DNA from 4 places in the Metabacillus rhizosphaerae genome. Region 4 is predicted to be linked to each of the others. Evidence: riboswitches for the same ligand, from Rfam matches in the RefSeq annotation. Region 4 holds a riboswitch; each other region holds the start of a gene.

Evidence for each region. A riboswitch is a leader RNA that binds a small molecule or an ion and turns the genes downstream of it on or off. The one in region 4 is predicted to bind S-adenosylmethionine.
Region 1: another riboswitch for S-adenosylmethionine. It lies ahead of WCV66_RS03810 (Na+/H+ antiporter NhaC family protein); the one in region 4 lies ahead of WCV66_RS07745 (methionine ABC transporter ATP-binding protein).
Region 2: another riboswitch for S-adenosylmethionine. It lies ahead of metK (methionine adenosyltransferase); the one in region 4 lies ahead of WCV66_RS07745 (methionine ABC transporter ATP-binding protein).
Region 3: another riboswitch for S-adenosylmethionine. It lies ahead of WCV66_RS26010 (bifunctional homocysteine S-methyltransferase/methylenetetrahydrofolate reductase); the one in region 4 lies ahead of WCV66_RS07745 (methionine ABC transporter ATP-binding protein).

The regions. Positions count from the first base shown of each region.
Region 1 is NZ_CP147403.1:753,306-758,338, reverse strand. Features, by position in the region: gene WCV66_RS03820 (DHA2 family efflux MFS transporter permease subunit) at 1-247, shown strand, start outside; gene WCV66_RS03815 (NupC/NupG family nucleoside CNT transporter) at 313-1,524, opposite strand; gene WCV66_RS03810 (Na+/H+ antiporter NhaC family protein) at 1,980-3,275, opposite strand; SAM riboswitch class I at 3,402-3,507, opposite strand; gene WCV66_RS03805 (TRM11 family SAM-dependent methyltransferase) at 3,731-4,684, opposite strand.
Region 2 is NZ_CP147403.1:2,069,932-2,074,964, reverse strand. Features, by position in the region: gene WCV66_RS10110 (FixH family protein) at 1-662, opposite strand, end outside; gene metK (methionine adenosyltransferase) at 851-2,050, opposite strand; SAM riboswitch class I at 2,270-2,413, opposite strand; gene pckA (phosphoenolpyruvate carboxykinase (ATP)) at 2,714-4,297, shown strand; gene WCV66_RS10095 (DUF2584 domain-containing protein) at 4,594-4,836, opposite strand; gene WCV66_RS10090 (alpha/beta hydrolase family protein) at 4,908-5,033, opposite strand, start outside.
Region 3 is NZ_CP147403.1:5,487,195-5,492,227, reverse strand. Features, by position in the region: gene metH (methionine synthase) at 1-994, opposite strand, end outside; gene WCV66_RS26010 (bifunctional homocysteine S-methyltransferase/methylenetetrahydrofolate reductase) at 987-2,840, opposite strand; SAM riboswitch class I at 2,943-3,214, opposite strand; gene WCV66_RS26960 (hypothetical protein) at 3,243-3,296, shown strand; gene WCV66_RS26005 (YajQ family cyclic di-GMP-binding protein) at 3,462-3,953, opposite strand; gene WCV66_RS26000 (S1 RNA-binding domain-containing protein) at 4,135-4,995, shown strand.
Region 4 is NZ_CP147403.1:1,619,426-1,624,458, forward strand. Features, by position in the region: gene WCV66_RS07730 (thioredoxin family protein) at 1-244, shown strand, start outside; gene WCV66_RS07735 (SCP2 sterol-binding domain-containing protein) at 453-770, shown strand; gene WCV66_RS07740 (O-acetylhomoserine aminocarboxypropyltransferase/cysteine synthase family protein) at 912-2,225, shown strand; SAM riboswitch class I at 2,594-2,702, shown strand; gene WCV66_RS07745 (methionine ABC transporter ATP-binding protein) at 2,835-3,860, shown strand; gene WCV66_RS07750 (methionine ABC transporter permease) at 3,853-4,521, shown strand; gene WCV66_RS07755 (MetQ/NlpA family ABC transporter substrate-binding protein) at 4,533-5,033, shown strand, end outside.

The DNA of each region.
Region 1 (5,033 bases), 870 kb from region 4:
GAAACACGCAACTGAAATGGCAACAGCAGCTGGTGTAACACCTGAAGCTACAGAGCAAATGGGATATATTTTAAAAGAAGCAACTATCCAAGGAATCAATGATGCATTTGTCGTGGCAACTTACTTATCATTAATAGCTGTAATCCTTGCATTCTTTATTAAGAGAGTGGGACCAGCAGAAGAAGACGAAAAGCAAGAAGTGGTTAAAGAAAAAAGACCACAAAAGGTGGCACTAAATGAAGGTTAGGATTCACTGAAAAAGGGTAACCCCAAAAAGTCTTAAACAGAGACTTTTGGGGTTACCCTTTTCCTTTAAATAAACATACCTGCTATTGCTGCACTTAATAAGGAAGCTAACATTCCTGCTGCTACTGCACGGAGACCTAATCTTGCAATATCAGGGCGGCGATTTGGTGCTAGTTCACCTAAGCCACCAAGAAGAATTGCCATAGAACTTAGATTTGCAAAGCCACATAGTGCAAAGCTTACAACCATTACTGTTTTATCAGACAATTGGTCGATTTGTGGTGCAAATGCTGAATAAGCAACAAACTCATTTAATACTAACTTTTGTCCAATAAAGCTACCTGCGGTAACTGCTTCTGACCAAGGTACACCCACAGCAAAAGCAATCGGAGAGAACAGGATTCCTAAAATTCCCTCAAGTGATAGTGTTTCAAAACCAAATATCCCACCTATACCGCTTAAAATCCCATTAACTAAAGCAATTAATGCAATAAATGCTAATAACATCGCTCCAACATTTAATGCAAGCTTTAACCCGTCGCTTGCACCACGAGCTGCTGCATCAATAACATTTACTGAATCTGTATCTTTGGAGATTTCAAAATCTGAGTCGGATGATCGCTCTGTCTCTGGCATCATTATTTTTGCCATAATTAATCCTGCAGGTGCCGCCATAAAGCTTGCAGCAAGTAGATATTCAAGTGGTACACCTAAAAGTGCATAACCAACAAGTACAGACCCTGCGACAGAAGCAAGTCCACCCGTCATTACTGCAAAGAGTTCAGACTTCGTCATTTTAGCTAAATATGGTCGGATAACAAGTGGTGCTTCCGTTTGACCAACAAAAATATTTGCTGCCGCTGATATTGATTCTGACTGACTCGTGCCTAGAAGCTTTGATAAACCACCACCAATGATTTTTATAAACCATTGCATAATGCCTAAATAATATAAGACTGAAATTAATGATGAAAAGAAAATAATTACTGTTAACACTTGAAAAGCGAATACTACCCCAAATTCTCCGCCACTTGCAAGTGGACCAAAAAGAAATGAAATTCCTTCATTTGCATAATTAATAATATCCTGGACCCTTAAAGTGAACCACTCCAGCCCAGATCTTCCCGCTTCCCACTTCAACACGATAAATGCAAAAATAATCTGGATCGCTAAGCCACCAATTATAGTTCTAAAATTAATCGCTTTCTTTCCACTGGATAAAAGAAATGCAATACACAAAACAACTAAAATACCGAATATTCCCCATAATAAATTCATTATTGTCACCTCTTAGATGTATCAAATTTGGTTAAGTACTAAGAATAAGTGCTTACCATTACTTAATAGGATTTAGTTGTCAGTCATCAGACAACCATTTGATCTTACCAAACCCTACTTGAAATATAAATGGATGTTTTGTGAATCCATTAAGAAAACACCAAAATCATACTTATGTATTATATTTACCTGTATAAAGCAGTCCATTCATAAAAAGAACAAAGTCCTTTTTATTTACCGAAATGATTTTTATTTCTAAACTAGTCTTTTATCATTAATTGAGTATCTAAGGACCAAATTTAAATACAAGGCACCGTTAAACTTGGTTGTTGATTTCCGCTGCAATCATTCACTCCAATCAACAACGTACCAAAATCAATAGTGAGCTTTAACAGAGCTAAATACAAAAAAACTAACCCAACGTTATAAGTAAAGGTTAGCCTTTTGTAACTGATTCAATTCCTACCTCGCTCAAATCGTGGATAACCGATTAAAATTGAGATCACTCCACATACTCCAATTAATAATGGATAAAATGAAAATTGTAAAATACTTACTGGTGATATATTTGCAACTCCTGCAGCTACAAGTAATTGTGCTCCATATGGGATTAAACCTTGAATACAGCACGAAAAAACATCTAACAGGCTTGCTGATTTACGTGGATCAATCTCATACTTATCAGCAATATTTTTAGCAAGCGGGCCAGTGATGATAATGGAAATCGTGTTATTTGCTGTTGAAAGATCTGTTAAACCAACAAGTCCAGCAATACTAAATTCAGCCCCTCTTTTTGATTTAATATTGCGTGTCACTTTATAAAGAAGATAATCAATACCTCCATTATGTTTAATCACTTCCACCATGCCTGCAATTAATATGGCTAGGAAAGAGATCTCATACATCCCTGACATCCCATTACCTATTTGTTGAATGATATCCATTAAGCGGTAACTACCATCTGCTAACCCAATAACTCCTGAAAAAACAACTCCAATGAAAAGAACGAGGAATACATTGACCCCTGCTAGCGCTGTGATAAGCACAAAGATATATGGTAAAATTTTAACCCAACTATATGAATGCTGTGTGACAACTGCTTGTTCTCCGATTGTTAAAAACCCCAGAATAACACAAGCAATTATTGCCGCCGGTAAGACAATGAAAAAGTTCACTTTAAACTTATCTTTCATTTTTGTACCTTGTGTGCGCACTGCAGCAATCGTTGTATCAGAAATAAAAGACAAATTATCACCAAACATCGCACCACCAATAACCGCAGCCATTGAAAGTGCTAGTGAAATATCAGTCTGCTCACTAATACCAACGCCTATTGGTGCAAGTGCTACAATTGTTCCCATACTTGTACCCATAGATAGAGATATAAAACACGCGATAATGAATATACCCACCATTAATAAGTTTTGTGGTACAACTGATAATGCAAGATTTACAGTTGAATCAACCGCACCCATTCCCTTTGCTACTTCTGAAAAAGCACCAGCTAAAAGGAAAATAATGACCATTAACATGATATTTGTGTCACCGGCACCCTTACAAAAGATCTCAACCTTCTGATTGAAAGACTCTTTTCGATTCATTGCTAAAGCGACGGCTGCTGCAATCGTAATCGCCACTATAACAGGAAACTTATAAAAATCTCCTGTTACGATTCCAGAGCCAATAAAGATTATTAAAAACACGACAAAAGGCAAAAGCGCCCATGGATTCCCTTTTCTGTCTGTACTCATGATGAACACCTCACTAATTTTTTACAAAACACCTTTTTCATCCACTCTGTCATCCTATATGTGGGGAAAATAAAAAACCTCTTCTTTTCAAACAAATAGAAGAGGCCTTATTATAATAAAACACCCTTCTCATCTTTCAAGCGTTTTCGCTTGCTGGATTTGGCACAGCACTCATCTTGAGCCTGCTGCCGAGACTTCATTGGGCCAGTCCCTCTGTCTCTCTATATAAGAAGATCATCATATTTATTTTTTTATTAAAAACATAAATAAGAGTACAACATTTATATTCTTTTCGCAAGAGTATAAAAAAATTATTACACCCTTCAACAAGGATGTTAACCACCAAGATTAAAAGGAATAAATGGAATTACCTTGTCCACTTTAAAAGGTCAAATCAAGGGACAGTCCCTCACAACATTAAAGCTGTGAAGTGGTGAGGGACTGTCCCCCTTTCCTCACTTACATACGATCACTTCACGAATAAACGACCCTTTTTTAGCGATAGCTCGATCAATAATGGAAAATCCTGCGTTTCTTAAAACCTCATCAATCGGTTCGATTGTTACCACTACCACTTTCTTTGCAAACCTCCGCGCACTCTCGAGCATTTCCAGTTTTTCTGCATCTGTTATGACAGAACACAAGTTGTAAGGCAAATCAATAATCGCTACATCATAGTCATTAGTTATATCTCTGATATCTGCTAAATTTACTTCTCCAGTTAGACCAAAGTGTTCGATGTTTTCTCGTGCCCCATTCAGGATTAGGTAATTTCGGTCACTTCCTACTATATCAATCCCCATTGATCGGGCTTCAACTAGTACTGTTCCAATCCCACAGCATGGGTCGATTGCCTTTATTCCACTTGGATTTGGAATGGCAATATTCACTACCGCCCTTGCAACACGAGTATTGAGAGCAGTGGAATAACCATGAGGCTTCTTTTGATGTTTGAGCCAAACCGCCTCACTTTTAGCGTAGTCACCGAATACCCATCTTCCATTTACATTCATGACCCCAAACAATCGATCTGGATTATGGAAATCCGCTTCACCTTTGACATGCAATCCAATCTCTCGCTCTACTGAACGTCGTCTCTCAAAGCCTTCTTTTTCAGTTTTTGCAAGCCCTCCATTTTTTACATAAATAACTTTAAATGTCTCCTCGACTAATTGTAGAGATTTTACCTTTTTGACAAGGTCCTGAAGGCTTTCCCCCTCATATCTCACTTCAATTCTTTCCTTAATAAACGGGCTTCGCGTGGGATTAACCTTCACTGGGCTTTCCAATACTCTAGACTTAGACTCTTTTCCAAAAAAAGAGCGCATTTCCAAAGCACACAAAGAACTTTCGTCATCAGGATAGGAGTAAGTATATACATAATTCATTTTTGGGTCTTTATTGTCCAATTAATTTTCATCCTTTAATAATCTATTTCAGCTTCACTTCATGCGATATTAATTGATTATCACAATCGTTACCTGTTCATTTCTTGTTTCATTATAACAAGAAGTGAACCTTTGCCAAACCGTTCACTGTTGATTTTGGCACTTTGTTGGTTAGGGCGTAAGACGGGAGTCCGCTTCAGGGCCGCTTTAACATTTAATACGAAGATATGGTTATTAACCAGTTATTTAGGCAACCATATTTTAGGGTACTTACACATCTTCCTTGTTATTATTTATAATTCTTATATAAATCAAGAGCATTTTATTTTTCTAAAAATACCGGTTTATTGAGAAATCTAGATAATAATTG
Region 2 (5,033 bases), 450 kb from region 4:
GATGCTTCTTCTGCATCAATATACTTATGTTGTTCTTCTCCATCCTTCCAAATTTCAAATCTCACCGTCGCATCTGGAAATGGTTGTTCACCCTCTTGAATTGTTGTTGATAACTGCTCCTCTTCATTTACCTTAAAATCAGATAATTCGTCTACAGTTATCGTTACACTACTATGATGGTGCCCCGCTTCTGTTTGTTCATGATGCTGGTGCTCATTCTCGCTTTCTTTTTCATCATTCTTTTCTGTAATCGTAGCTGTTGAGCCTTCTCCTACCTGAATATCTAATGATGGCATCGTATGATAACTTTCTACATTTGTATGTGCGGTTATTTTGAATGTACCATCTTCCTTAAATTGATAATTAATTCCATATGTACCTGTTTCAATAAGTTTTGCTTCAATTTTTTCTGAAACATCACCAAGTTTTATCTCAAACGTTACCTCTGCATCGTCCACTAGATCATCACCATAATATACTTTTGCAGAGATTGGTACTTCTTCGTTTTTATTAACATGTTTACTAGCAATTATTTCAACCTTTGGTGCTTTTACTTCCTCTTCAGAAGCGACTTGATGTTCTTGATGATTTGCTGATTCTTGACAGCCGCTTAAAACTAAAGAAAGGAAAATGAAGGAGCAAGTGATTATCCCTTGTTTCATATTGTATAACCTCCAAATCGTCACTCATACTATGATATAACATAACTATCATAATTAGATACGTTTTCTTTGATGCTTCAATATTTATTCACATATAGAAGAAAAAATATTCACTTATTAAGTCTTATACACTGATATAGAAAAGGGTCTGATGCAAAATACATCAGACCCTTTTCTTCTTTTATAAATTATTGATTTAACGCTTCTTTACTTAACGCTTCAGCTTTGTCTGTGCTTTCCCATGGAAGATCTAGATCATTACGACCGAAATGTCCATACGCAGCAGTTTGCTTATATATCGGACGACGTAGATTAAGCATTTTTATAATACCCGCTGGACGTAGATCAAAGTTGTTACGTACAACAGCTACTAAAACTTCTTCCGATACTTTTCCAGTTCCAAATGTATCAACTGAAATCGATACCGGTTGTGCAACACCAATTGCATATGCTAATTGAACTTCACATTTATCAGCTAATCCAGAAGCAACAATATTTTTCGCTACATAACGAGCAGCATAAGCGGCAGAACGGTCAACTTTTGTCGCATCCTTACCAGAGAATGCACCACCACCGTGACGTGCATAACCACCGTACGTATCAACGATAATTTTACGTCCAGTTAAACCAGCATCTCCTTGAGGTCCCCCAATGACGAAGCGACCTGTTGGATTAATGAAATACTTTGTATTTTCATCAATTAATTCTGCAGGGACAACTGGGTTAATAACATGCTCTTTTAGGTTACGCTGAATTTGTTCTAATGAAATTTCTGGGTGATGCTGAGTAGAAATAACGATCGTATCAATACGAACTGGTTTATCATTTTCATCATATTCTACCGTAACTTGTGTTTTACCGTCTGGACGTAAGTAAGGAAGTATATCCTCTTTACGTACTTCTGTTAAACGACGTGAAAGTTTGTGAGCTAATGAAATTGGAAGTGGCATTAATTCCTTTGTTTCATTACATGCAAATCCAAACATTAATCCTTGGTCTCCAGCACCGATTGCATCAATTTCTTCATCAGACATTAGGCCTTCACGAGCTTCAAGTGCTTGGTCAACACCCATAGCGATATCGGCTGATTGCTCATCAATTGAAGTAAGAACTGCACAAGTTTCTGCATCAAAGCCATATTTAGCTCGTGTATAGCCAATACCTTTAATTGTTTCACGAACAATTTTTGGGATATCAACGTATGTAGTTGTTGTAATTTCCCCAGCAACTAAAACTAATCCTGTCGTAACAGACGTTTCACACGCTACACGTGCATTTGGATCTTTTTCAATAATTGCATCAAGGATTGAATCTGAAATTTGGTCACAAATCTTATCTGGATGGCCTTCTGTTACAGACTCAGAAGTAAATAAACGTTTTTTAGTCATGTTAAAGTTTTCCTCCTCATACTCATGTTCAAATTGATCCGGAACTCTTCCTTTTACCTAAAAGAATCACGCTGGCATGTTTTGTGAACAGAATTATTATGTACCTCTACCACATGCTTGTCCTGGTAAAACTCTAATGAAGAAGATACGCTTATTTTCTGTTATCAAAAAAACCTTTCCCTAAATGAGGAAAGGTTTGTTATCGTTCATAGCCTTTCGCTCTTATCGATCAAGGGCTTTCGCCTTGCATCAGGTTAGCACCTTTGCGTCGGAAAATGTCATTTGGGCATAATCGCCGCTTTCCTTTGATAGCAGGTTGCTGGGTTTCATAGGGCCTGTCCCTCCACCAGCTCGGGATAAGAGAATCCGTTCAAGGACATATCATAGCGCACTGGGGTAATGGTGTCAACAAAAAACAGCAAGTTATCAGAGATTATTTCCTATTAATTTTCATGATTAATCTATTCATTAGTGTTACCCATTTTGTTGACATATTATTAAGTTTCTTTTTGAAGTATAAAAATTGCTTTCTAAACTTTTTTTCAAAAAACACACACGATTAGTATGTTCAATTAAATATAATGTGTTATACTATTTAAAACTAAGTCAGAATTTTGTAATATATCTTTCTACGTTAATTTTTCGAAAAGGATGGTAATGGGGATGAATATTGTGGAGATGACAAATGAATTAGCAGAGTTGTTAAAAGGGGATAATGCAAGACATAATTTATCAGTTGCTCAACTTGTGGAAAAAGTACTTAAACGCAAGGAAGGGATTTTAACCTCAACTGGTGCAATCCGAGCGACTACTGGAGCATATACTGGTAGGTCTCCACAAGATAAATTTATCGTGAAAGAAAGTTCTATCGAAAATAAAATTGATTGGGGCATTGTTAATCAACCTATTTTAGAGGCTGACTTTGATAAGCTTTATAGTAAAATGATCAACTACTTAAAGGAACGAGAAGAATTATACATTTTCAATGGTTTTGCCGGTGCAGATAAACGCTATCAGTTGCCTCTTCAAGTCATAAATGAATATGCTTGGCATAATTTATTCGCACAGCAGCTTTTTATAAAAGACAATGAAAAATCGATTACAAATGAGAAGCCTTTTACTATTCTTTGTGCACCACACTTTAAAGCTGATCCTGCTGTTGATGGTACAAATTCTGAAACATTTATCATTATTTCATTTGAGAAAAGAACAATTTTAATCGGTGGGACAGAATACGCTGGTGAAATGAAAAAATCTGTCTTTTCAGTTATGAACTTTTTGTTACCAGAAAACAATATTCTTTCAATGCATTGCTCAGCAAATGTTGGTTTTGAAGGTGATGTTGCTTTATTTTTCGGTTTATCTGGAACTGGAAAAACAACCTTGTCTGCTGATCCTAACAGACGATTAATCGGTGACGATGAGCATGGCTGGTCTACTTCTGGCATCTTTAATATTGAAGGCGGTTGCTATGCGAAATGTATTAATTTATCGGAAGAAAAAGAGCCCCAAATTTTCAATGCCATTCGCTATGGTGCCGTTTTAGAAAACGTTGTTGTTGATAATGAAACTCGTGAAGCTGATTATGATAATTCCTTTTTCACTGAGAATACAAGGGCTGCATATTCGTTAGATGCTATTGATAAGGTTATTACACCTAGTATAGCGGGACATCCACAAGCAATTGTTTTTTTAACTGCAGATGCATTTGGGGTTCTTCCTCCAATTAGCAAGTTAACTAGAGAACAAGCAATGTACCATTTTTTGAGCGGCTATACTAGTAAGCTTGCAGGAACTGAGCGAGGAATTACCGCTCCTGAGGCAACCTTTTCAACTTGCTTCGGTTCACCATTCCTACCATTACAAGCCACTCGCTATGCGAACATGCTTGGACAAAAAATTGATGAACATGAAGTTCAAGTATTTTTAGTTAATACAGGCTGGACCGGTGGTGAATATGGCGTAGGGAATCGAATAAAGTTACAATATACAAGAGCAATGGTTCAAGCTGCAATTGAAGGAGATCTTGATCATATTGAGACGGTAACTGATGAAGTATTTGGCCTCAACATTCCAATACACGTTCCAGGTGTTCCGGATGATAAACTTCAGCCACATCTTACTTGGAGCTCTAAGGAAGCTTATGAAAAGAAAGCAAAAGAGCTAGCATCACAGTTTAAGAAAAACTTTGAAAAATTTGCACATGTTTCCCCTGAAATCCAACAATTTGGTGGACCTATAGGTTAAAAGAATTGGAGGCTGACTCAAAAGCTAATGAGTCAGCCTCCCTTTTATTTAAAGAGATATTAAACTGATAATTGATAACTTAAGTTATATTTCAACATAATAATTTTATCCTAACCTGCAAACAAAAATTCATGATATTGTAATTTTTCAATTTCACTTCAGGATTAATTTAGGCTCTTTCCTAAAAATAGTAGTTTTTTAAATAAAAACTATTTCAGGTTGATTGGAACACTATAAAACAAATAAACCAGGTGAAAAAGCTAATTACTTTTTCACCTGGTTTATCTTTTGTTTTATTAATTCGTTGAATTAAGGGCAACTAACCGATATGTTACAACTGTTTTATTTTCATGAAGCTGAAGTTTTTCTACAATAGCCTCACCAGCAATTTCTCCATCCTTCGTTTTTCTAACCTCTAACGGAATATCGATCGGATATATTCTATATCCTTCTTTTGTTAAAAGAAATACATTTTCTTCCACTCGTTGTTCTTTACCTTTTGTTACAATCATTGTATTGAATTCAACAGGCATTCCCAAAAGAAAACCTCCTTATTGGTACATTTCATTTTATTTTATTTTACCACCTTGTCCTGACAAGAAAAACTAATTTATTGTTTTTTCATCCAGGAACATAGTCTATGTAGTGTTTCACGGTTTATTTTAGGAGGAAAATAATGAGTAAATCCCTTAAAGTACCAGCTTTCAACTTGTTTATTTAATTCCTTTAATCTTTT
Region 3 (5,033 bases), 1.8 Mb from region 4:
TGCCATCTTCATAAAGAAGGGCATCGATTCCAGAAACAGTGTGACCACTTGAAACGTCTTCGATGCTCCGTGGGTTGATCGTTGCTACAGCATCAGAGATGGCTTTAATATGTTCAGGAGTTGTTCCACAACAACCGCCTACAAAATTTAGCCAGCCTTGTTCAGCGAAGCCAACAAGTTTTTTGGCAAGTGACTCAGGTGATTCATGGTAATTACCTTCTTCATCAGGTAAGCCAGCATTCGGATAACAACTTACAGCTGTATTCGCTAATCCGGATAATGTACGGATATGGTCTGTCATAAATTCAGGACCTGTTGCACAGTTTAGACCAACCGAAATTGGTTTCATATGCTCTAATGAGACATAAAAAGCCTCAATATCCTGTCCTGCTAATGTTGTACCCATTGGTTCAATTGTTCCTGAAACCATAAGTGGAAGCTCTTTACCTGTTGTTTCAAATGCCTTTTGGATGCCTAAGAATCCAGCTTTTACATTGAGCATATCCTGGCTAGTTTCAAGGAGAAGTAAGTCAGCGCCACCGATAATTAATCCTCTTGCTTGTTCTTCATAGTTATCGACTAAAGTATCAAATGTTGTCCCACCAGTTACAGATAACGTTTTCGTTGTTGGACCCATTGCTCCTGCAACATATCTTGGTTTTTCAGGTGTGGAAAATTTATCAGCTGCGTTTTTTGCAATTTTAGCTGATTCAATATTAAGTTCAAGGGCGAAAGAACCTAGGTCATATTCATCTAAAACAAGACAAGTAGCTCCAAATGTGTTTGTTGAAATGATATCTGAGCCTGCTTCAAGATAGGCTTCATGAATCATTTCAATTGTTTTCGGTGCTGTTAAAGTTAAATATTCATTACAGCCTTCGTAGTCTTCACCACCAAAATCATCAGGTGTAAGATCAGCAGCTTGAATCATTGTACCCATTGCACCGTCAAGTACAAGTATCCGTTTTTTTATTTCATTTTTGATGCTACACATGTGTAATCTTCCTTTCAGCCAGTTGTTTTTCCTTCTCATGGATGTAATTGGTTAGCTCCACTGTAAGGTCGTACTGTAAAAATGGAGTTATTAAATAAATTCCATTAAATAAATCAAATGCTGTATCAATAAGATCCTTTGCAATGGCTAAGCCCTCTTGGCGGGCTTGTTCCTTATCTGTTCCAGCTGCTGCCATTTTTTCACGAATCGAATCTGAAAGTTTAATTCCAGGAATTTCATTATGAATAAATTCTGCGTTACGGCTTGATGTCAATGGCATGATCCCGATGTAAATAGGTGCTTTTAAGTTTCTGGTTTCCTCATATACATCTACAATTTGCTGACTTGAATAAAGAGGTTGTGAGATAAAATAATCTGCACCATGGGCAATTTTCTTTTCAAGTCTGACAACAGCCTTATCTAAGTGACGAACATTTGGATTAAAGGCAGCCGCAACTGAGAAGTTGGTTTTTTCACCTAATGGTTTACCGGAGTAAGAGACACCTTCATTGAATTGTTTAATTAAACTGATTAAATCAAACGAGGAAACATCATAAACAGAAGTTGCCCCAGGGAAATCACCAATTTTTGAAGGGTCACCAGTAATTGCTAGTACATCAGATAGTCCTAATGAATGTAAACCCATTAAATGAGACTGTAAGCCAATTAAGTTTCGATCACGACATGTAATATGAATTAATGCTCTGCCACCTGTTTTTTCTTTTGCGAGTATTCCGGCAGCTAGGTTACTTACCCGTGGAGAAGCAAGCGAGTTATCTGCAAGAGTCAAAGCATCGATACCTGCATGATGAAGCGCTTGTGCCCCTTCAAGGAATTTATTCATTCCAAGCTTCTTCGGTGGGTCAAGCTCAACAATAACTGAACGTTTTTCCTTTACAATCTCCTGAAGTGGAGGAAGTGTGTCAGTATTACTAGATGTGATATTTACTTGTACTTGCTTCGGAACTCTTACCTTTTTATCTGTAACAGGAGCAAGATGCCCTACAGCTTCAGCGATTGCTTGAATATGTTTTGGTGTTGTTCCACAACAGCCACCAATTAGGCGAACACCTTGGTCTCTAAATTTCAGAGCGCTCTCCTTAAAGTAACCTTCATCAGATTCATAAACAAGACGACCTTCATTTAAAGCAGGTAAGCTACTGTTCGGGAATACAGATAGATAGGCTGACTCAAGAAGTGGAACCTCCTCAAGAGATTGAATCATATGGTATGGACCTAAACGGCAGTTTAAGCCAATTACATTTGCACCAAGCTCTTCGAGAGTTGAAAAAGCATCTGTTAATGCTGTTCCATCTTGTAAAACACCTGCTTCATGGAGGGATACATTGGCAATGATTGGTTTATTTGTTTCCTTTTTTGCAATTTGGAGTACTGTTTTCATTTCCTCTAAATCATAGTAGGTTTCAAGTAATAGGCCGTCTACATCTTCATTTAGTAAGATAAACAACTGCTCTCTAAAATTGCGTTTAATTTCTTCAAGTGTATGGGCACTTTTTTTGAAGGAACGAACTCCGCCAATAGTTCCAAATACATACGTCGAAGAAGTAGCTGCTCGTTTGGCAATTTCAACAGCAGTTTTGTTAATTTGTCTAATTTCATCCTCTAGGCCGTAACGTGAGAGTTTAATATCATTTGCCCCATAGGTGTTCGTCTGAATTAGGTTAGCACCGGCTTGAATATATGCTTGATGAACGCGCTTGACATCATCAGGTTTTGATAGGTTTAATTCTTCAAAACAACGATCAACACCATGGGAATAAAGCATTGTTCCCATTGCACCGTCCCCAATTAAAATCTTACTTTTTAAGTCTTCCAAAAAGCTCATAGAAAAGCCTCCGATCTATGTAGTAGTGTGAGGAGAAAAGATGAATCGAAATAATAATAAAAAAAGCCCTCTTAAGAAGAAGGCTGAATGATTCAAAGCTTCCCCTTATCTTTCAAGCATCTTACATGCTTAGCTGGAATTAGCACCTTGGCACTCGGAGGATAAGTAGGATAGATTAAATTGTTTAGAAAGGTTGTAAACCATACTGTTGTTTGTTTTCTATCCGCACCTGCAAGCTTTGTAGATGCGGATAGAAAACAACTTAAGGTTTATTTTCTTCCTTTGAACAATCAACTAAAATCCAGGTCTTCACTCGTTATGGACCGGTTGCTGAAGCTTCATAGGGCCAGTCCCTCAGCTTCTCTTGATAAGATATGAAATTATTGTATTTACTTTAATATATTGAAAAGTGTTACAACTAATTTATCTAATATTATGAAAAATATCAATAGTTAAATGATATTTTGGATAAAATTAAGTGTGGGAAAAGGTGGTAATCAAGTTTTGAAACGTAAAAAAGGCAGTTCATGTGACAACGATTTGTTTGATGAACTGCCTGGGAAAATCATATAAGATTACTTTTGGTAGGAACTTTGACATCCAGCTCCAGCGCTTTTGTTTTTAGCGATAATTAATAAACTGTACGTCAATTGGTAGGTCAGCTTCTCTTATTGCAGCAATGACTTGTTGTAAATCGTCTCGGCTTTTTCCTGTTACACGAATTTGATCATCTTGAATTTGAGTTTTCACCTTTAAGCCAGCGTTTTTAATAAGCGTATTTATTTTTTTTGCATTTTCTTTATCAATCCCAGAAACTAATTCTGCTCTTTGACGAACTGTTCCACCTGAGGCATTCTCAATTTTTTTATACGAAATATTTTTAATTGGTACATTTCGTTTAACAAGTTTTGATAATAGGACATCTTTTAGTTGGTCTAGCTTATACTCATCGTCTGAGACTAAAACTAGTTCTTCTTTTTCTAATGATATATTACTTTTGCTCCCTTTGAAATCATAACGAGTAGCAATTTCTTTCATTGCTATACTAATTGCATTTGTTACTTCAGGGAATTCAATTTTGGATACAATATCAAATGAACTATCTTTCGCCATATTAATCCTCCATTACGTATATAATATGGTTAGATTATAGTAAAATAAAACAATGTTCACAACTTTTTAAACGCTCAGATGATTATTGAGTATAATTGTTTGCTGAAAACGACGTATAAATGATGAGAAAGTGAGAACTAATAATATTTTCACTTAAATGATGAAAGGAACGATAAATGATATGATGCCAGGCACATTTGCAATATTAACGATAGATGAAAAGGTTGATTATGGATACTTCTTAACAGATGGAGATGAGCGCGTACTATTACATAAAAGCGAAGTGATAGGAGAAATCGAGGTTGGAGAAAAAATTGAGGTCTTTTTCGTGATTGATGCTCAAGAACGATTGTATGCAACAATGAAAAAACCACTGATTACGGATCAATCATATGGTTGGGTCGAAGTGGTAGATGTAGTAGATGATATGGGGGCATTTGTGGATATTGGCTTGAGTAAGGATGCTCTTGTTGCAATGGATCACCTCCCGTTTTTAAGAGAAGTATGGCCTAAACCAGGGGACAAGCTTTATTGTACATTAAAGGTTTCAGGAAATGGCCGTTTTTTTGTTCGCCTAGCGACAGAGGAAATTGTTGAACCTCTCTTTAAAGATGCTGATCGTTCGTTGTTTAATAAAGAAATATCAGGAACTGTTTACAGAATGATTGTAGCAGGTTCATTCATATTAACTGAAGAAGGCTATAAAGGTTTTATCCATTCCTCACAGCGAACCGTTGAGCCGCGTTTAGGTGAAACAGTAACAGGACGAGTTATTGACGTGAAGGAAGATGGGACTCTTAACGTCAGTTTATTGCCTCGTAAGCATGAGGCATTGAGTGGTGATGCAGAACGAATTTATGGTTATATGCAAGAAAGAGGCGGAGCTATGCCTTTCAATGATAAAAGTGATCCAGATGATATATATGAACGATTTGAACTAAGTAAAGGTGCGTTTAAACGAGCTTTAGGGCATTTAATGAAAAATGGTAGAGTTTATCAAAAAGATGGCTGGACATATTTTAAAGAACAGCAGGATCAATAAAAATAACAAAACGTCCTCCATTTCTAATTAGAAATGGA
Region 4 (5,033 bases):
GATGTGTGGAACATGTCAAGTAGCTAAACGAATGTTATCTGTCGTAGATGAATTAGTTCCCGCTATTCACATCTATTCTGTTAACTTAAATTACTTTCCTAACGAGGCTAAAGAGCTTGGAATCGAAAGTGTACCTTGCTTACTCATTTATGAAAATGGCCAAGAAAAGGAAAAGATTTATGCGTTTCATTCAGTTGGATACTTACTTGAAAAAATAAAGCAATATTCCACTATTAATGGATAGGAAGCATGACCTATGATTCATAAAACAAATAAGATAGGTAGTATAAAAATTCAGGTAAGTCTTGCTAATATGACATATTTCTTGGGAAATATTAATAATCCCACAAATAATGAATAAATAAGCAGAAACTGTCGACTTATTAATAAAGGATTCTTCCGGGATTCAATGAAGTTATTAAATAGCTTGATTGATATCGGAGGTTTTTTTTATGTATATGACAACGTTTATTTCTAATTTTAATAAAGCTCGGTTTTTAACTCCAATACTTTTGAATCAAACTCTAATAGTAGAAATAAAACCTCAGCAAGAGATTAGTCATTTTATTGAACTATCATCAAAAGGGGCTAAAACGTTACATACTCAACCTTCGAAAATTGACTTTGTCATGGAAGGAGAAGGCTATGACCTCGAACAAGTATTATTAAACACTGTAAGCTTAAAGCAATTAATTGCTTTTGGGAAAATTACGATCAAAGGGTCTTATCGTAATTTTTTAAAATTCGAGGCAATCATAAAGTTAAGTTGATAAGGGGAAATCCTTGAATCTGAAGTTTGAAATCGTTTACTATATAGGTAGACTAATAGGTATAGAAATTTGCATCTTAGAATTCAAAACCAACAGTGAAGTATTTTTTGAAAAATACATCTTGTAATAGGAGGAGTTAAGATGCAAGAGAAAAATTACCGGCCAGAAACGGTCACAATTCACGGAGGGCTAAAGAAAGATTCAATGACAGGTGCCAGGTCTGTGCCTATTTATCAATCAAATGCTTACTTATTTGAGAATACTGAGCACGCAGCTAACCTCTTTGGTTTAAAAGAACCAGGATATATTTATACCCGAATTCACAATCCAACTTCAACTGTTTTTGAAGAAAGAATTGCACAGCTTGAAGGTGGCATAGGTAGCTTAGCGGTATCTAGTGGAATGGCGGCGATTACACTTTCGGTTTTAAATATTGCTGGAGCAGGTGATGAAATTGTATCTGCTTCAACATTATACGGGGGAACTTACAATCTTTTTGCAAATACTTTACCGAAATATGGAATAGATACAGTGTTTGTTGATCCCAAAAATCCTGAAAACTTCCGTTCTGCTATTTCACCTAAAACAAAAGCTATATTCGCTGAAACCATTGGAAATCCAAGTTTAGATGTACTTGATATTGAAGCTGTCGCGAATATAGCGCATGAAGCTGGGATTCCGTTAATTGTAGATAATACATTTGCTACACCTTATCTTTGCCGGCCGATTGAACATGGTGCAGATATCGTTATCCACTCAGCAACAAAGTGGTTATTAGGAAATGGGACAACTCTAGGAGGAGTAATCATTGATGGTGGGAAGTTTGATTGGAATAACCCTAAATTCCCTGGTTTTACGACCCCTGATCCGAGTTATCATGATCTAGTATATGCAGAAGCATTAGGCGAGCAGGCATTCATTATTAAAGCTAGAGTTCAATTGCTAAGAGACTTAGGTCCCGCAATTAGCCCATATAATGCATTCCAATTCACACTAGGTTTAGAAACTCTTCATGTTCGAATGAAAGAGCATGTTGCTAATGCTAGAAAGATGGTTAAGTATTTAGAGCAGCACCCTTCTGTTGAATGGGTTCTATATCCTGAACTTTCGGATCATCCTGCAAAAGATTTAGCAGCAAAATATTTACCTAATGGTGCTGGATCCGTTATCGTTTTCGGAATAAAGGGTGGACGAGAGGCAGGAGCTGCTGTTATTAATAATGTAGAACTGTGGTCACACGTTGCGAACGTAGGGGATGCAAAAAGTTTGATCATCCATCCTGCTAGTACAACCCATCAACAGTTAAGTACAGAGGACTTAAAAAGATCGGGTGTAACGGAGGACTTAATTCGCTTATCGGTTGGAATAGAGCATATTCAAGATATCATCGATGATCTTGATCAAGCTATTTACAAAGCAACTGGCGTTAAGGGAACCGAAAGTGTCCATATTTAAATATTGAATATAAAGGGATGACTTTCATGCAAAGTCATCCCTTTTTTAGTTGGAAATTATAAAATTCGTTGAACTGTGGATAAGCGCACGACATCCAGCTCCAGCGCCTAGCCCCTCGAGGTCATAAGCTAATTTAGAATTGAAGGCAAAAAACGCCTTCTATTCTAAATCATCTTATGCTTGTCGGGGCTGATCAAGGCGCTTGGGCTTTTGTTCTTGGAGTTATCCTATAATAGTTTATCACTAAAATAAAATGCAATTTTTAGAAAAAAGAGAATTTGTTTGACATGATTTTTAATTGCATGATACAATCACAAACGTACTTAAGCTCACTAAAATTTAATTTAACTTTAATTATATACGTAGTTCTCTTATCAAGAGAGGTGGAGGGAAGTGCCCTATGAAGCCCGGCAACCATCAACAATTGTTGAAGTGGTGCCAATTCACACAAAGCTGTTTAGCTTTGAGAGATGAGAGAAAGGACATTTTTGTGCCTTTCTGCTCATTGCAGAAGGGTTTTTTCTTTATCAAAATACTATATTGCAACATGAATTTTCCATAAAAGTGATAGATTGAAGTGAGGTATTCGAACTGAAAGAAGGTGACAACTTGATTACATTAAAGAATGTTAATAAAGTTTATCAAACAAAATCAGGTAATGTAACTGCTGTTAATAATGTGAATCTAAAAATTGATAAGGGTGAAATTTTCGGGATTATTGGATATAGTGGAGCGGGTAAAAGTTCACTAATCCGGTTGTTGAATGGACTAGAAAAACCAACCAGTGGTGATATTAGCGTTGCTGGTAGTCAAATAGATTCAATTGGTGGAGTGAAATTACGAAAAGCACGTTTAGAAATAAGTATGATTTTTCAGCATTTCAATCTTTTATGGTCTCGAACAGTGAGAGAAAATATTGCTTTTCCATTAGAAATTGCAGGTGTAAAAAGAGCTGAACGTTTGAAACGAGTGGATGAGCTGATCAAGCTTGTAGGACTTGAAGGTCGTGAGAATGCATATCCCTCACAATTAAGTGGTGGGCAAAAGCAACGTGTAGGAATTGCGCGAGCATTGGCTAATAACCCTAAAGTATTATTATGTGATGAAGCTACATCAGCTTTAGATCCCCAAACAACGGATTCTATATTAGATTTGCTTGTAGATATTAATAAACGACTTGGACTTACAATTGTGCTGATTACTCATGAGATGCATGTTATACGAAAAATATGTCATCGTGTAGCTGTGATGGAAAATGGGGAGGTAGTTGAAGAAGGGGATGTACTCGACGTTTTTAAGCATCCTAAACAACCAATTACTAAGCGCTTTGTGAAACAAGTTACAGAACCAGAGGAAACGAATGAAGTAGTGGCAAATCTTTTAGAGAATTATCCAAAGGGTAAGGTTATTCAATTAACCTTTGTTGGTGAATCAGCAGAACAACCATTGATAACAAATCTAATTAGAAAGTTTGCAATCGATGTGAATATTTTACAAGGGAAGATTTCACAAACACAAAGTGGATCATATGGAAGTCTGTTTATTCATTTAGATGGAGATGAACAAGAATTAAATCGAGCATTAGAGTTTATTTATAATCAACACATTGAGGTGGAGGTGATTGCCAATGCTTGAACAGCTTCTACCTGAAGTAGATTGGGAAAAGGTTTGGCTTGCAACAAAGGAAACAATCTATATGACAAGCTTATCGGTTGTGGCGACATTTATTTTAGGAATTATTCTAGGTTTACTGTTATTTTTAACAGCAAAGGGAAACATATGGGAAAGTAAGTATGTTAATAATCTAGTTGCAGGAATTGTTAACATATTTAGATCAATACCATTTATTATTTTAATTATTTTATTATTACCTTTTACAAAAGTACTTGTTGGAACAATACTCGGTGCAAATGCCGCATTACCAGCGTTAATAATCGGGGCAGCTCCTTTTTATGGGCGCATGGTCGAGATTGCTTTAAGGGAAATTGATAAAGGTGTCATTGAAGCTGCTAAATCTATGGGTGCTAAAACAAGCACAATTATTTGGAAGGTCCTTTTACCCGAAGCGATGCCAGCGTTAGTTTCTGGTATTACAGTTACCGCTATTGCGTTAATAGGGTATACAGCAATGGCAGGTGCTATTGGTGCTGGTGGATTAGGGAATCTAGCATTTATGGAAGGTTTTAACCGTGGGAATAATCAAGTAACATTAATAGCAACGGTTATCATATTAATTTTCGTGTTTATCATCCAAATTATTGGAGATATCATAACTAAATCAATTGACAAACGATAGGAGGAAGAACGATGAAAAAAGCTTTATTAGCAATTATATTTACGATTTTTACAACAGCACTTGTTGCTTGTGGTGGGGCGTCACAGGAAGGAACTGAAGGTTCCGAAGGAGAGGCAAAAACATTAAAAGTAGGTGCATCACCTGTACCACATGTTGAAATATTAGAAGAAGCAAAACCTTTATTAGAAGAAAAAGGGATTGAATTAGAAATCGTAGAATTTACAGATTATGTTTTACCAAATAAGACATTAGCAGAAGAAGAGTTAGATGCTAATTACTTCCAACATGAACCTTATTTAGAGTCTCAAATTGCTGATAATAATTATAAATTTGTGAATGCTGGTGGAGTCCATATCGAACCAATTGGTGTTTATTCAAAACGCCATAAGTCATTAGAAGATCTACCAAATGGAGCAAAAATTATTATGAGTAACTCTGTTGCTGATCACGGTCGTATGCTTTCTTTATTAGAAGAAAAGGGATTAATTACGATTAAAGAGGGCGTTGAAAAA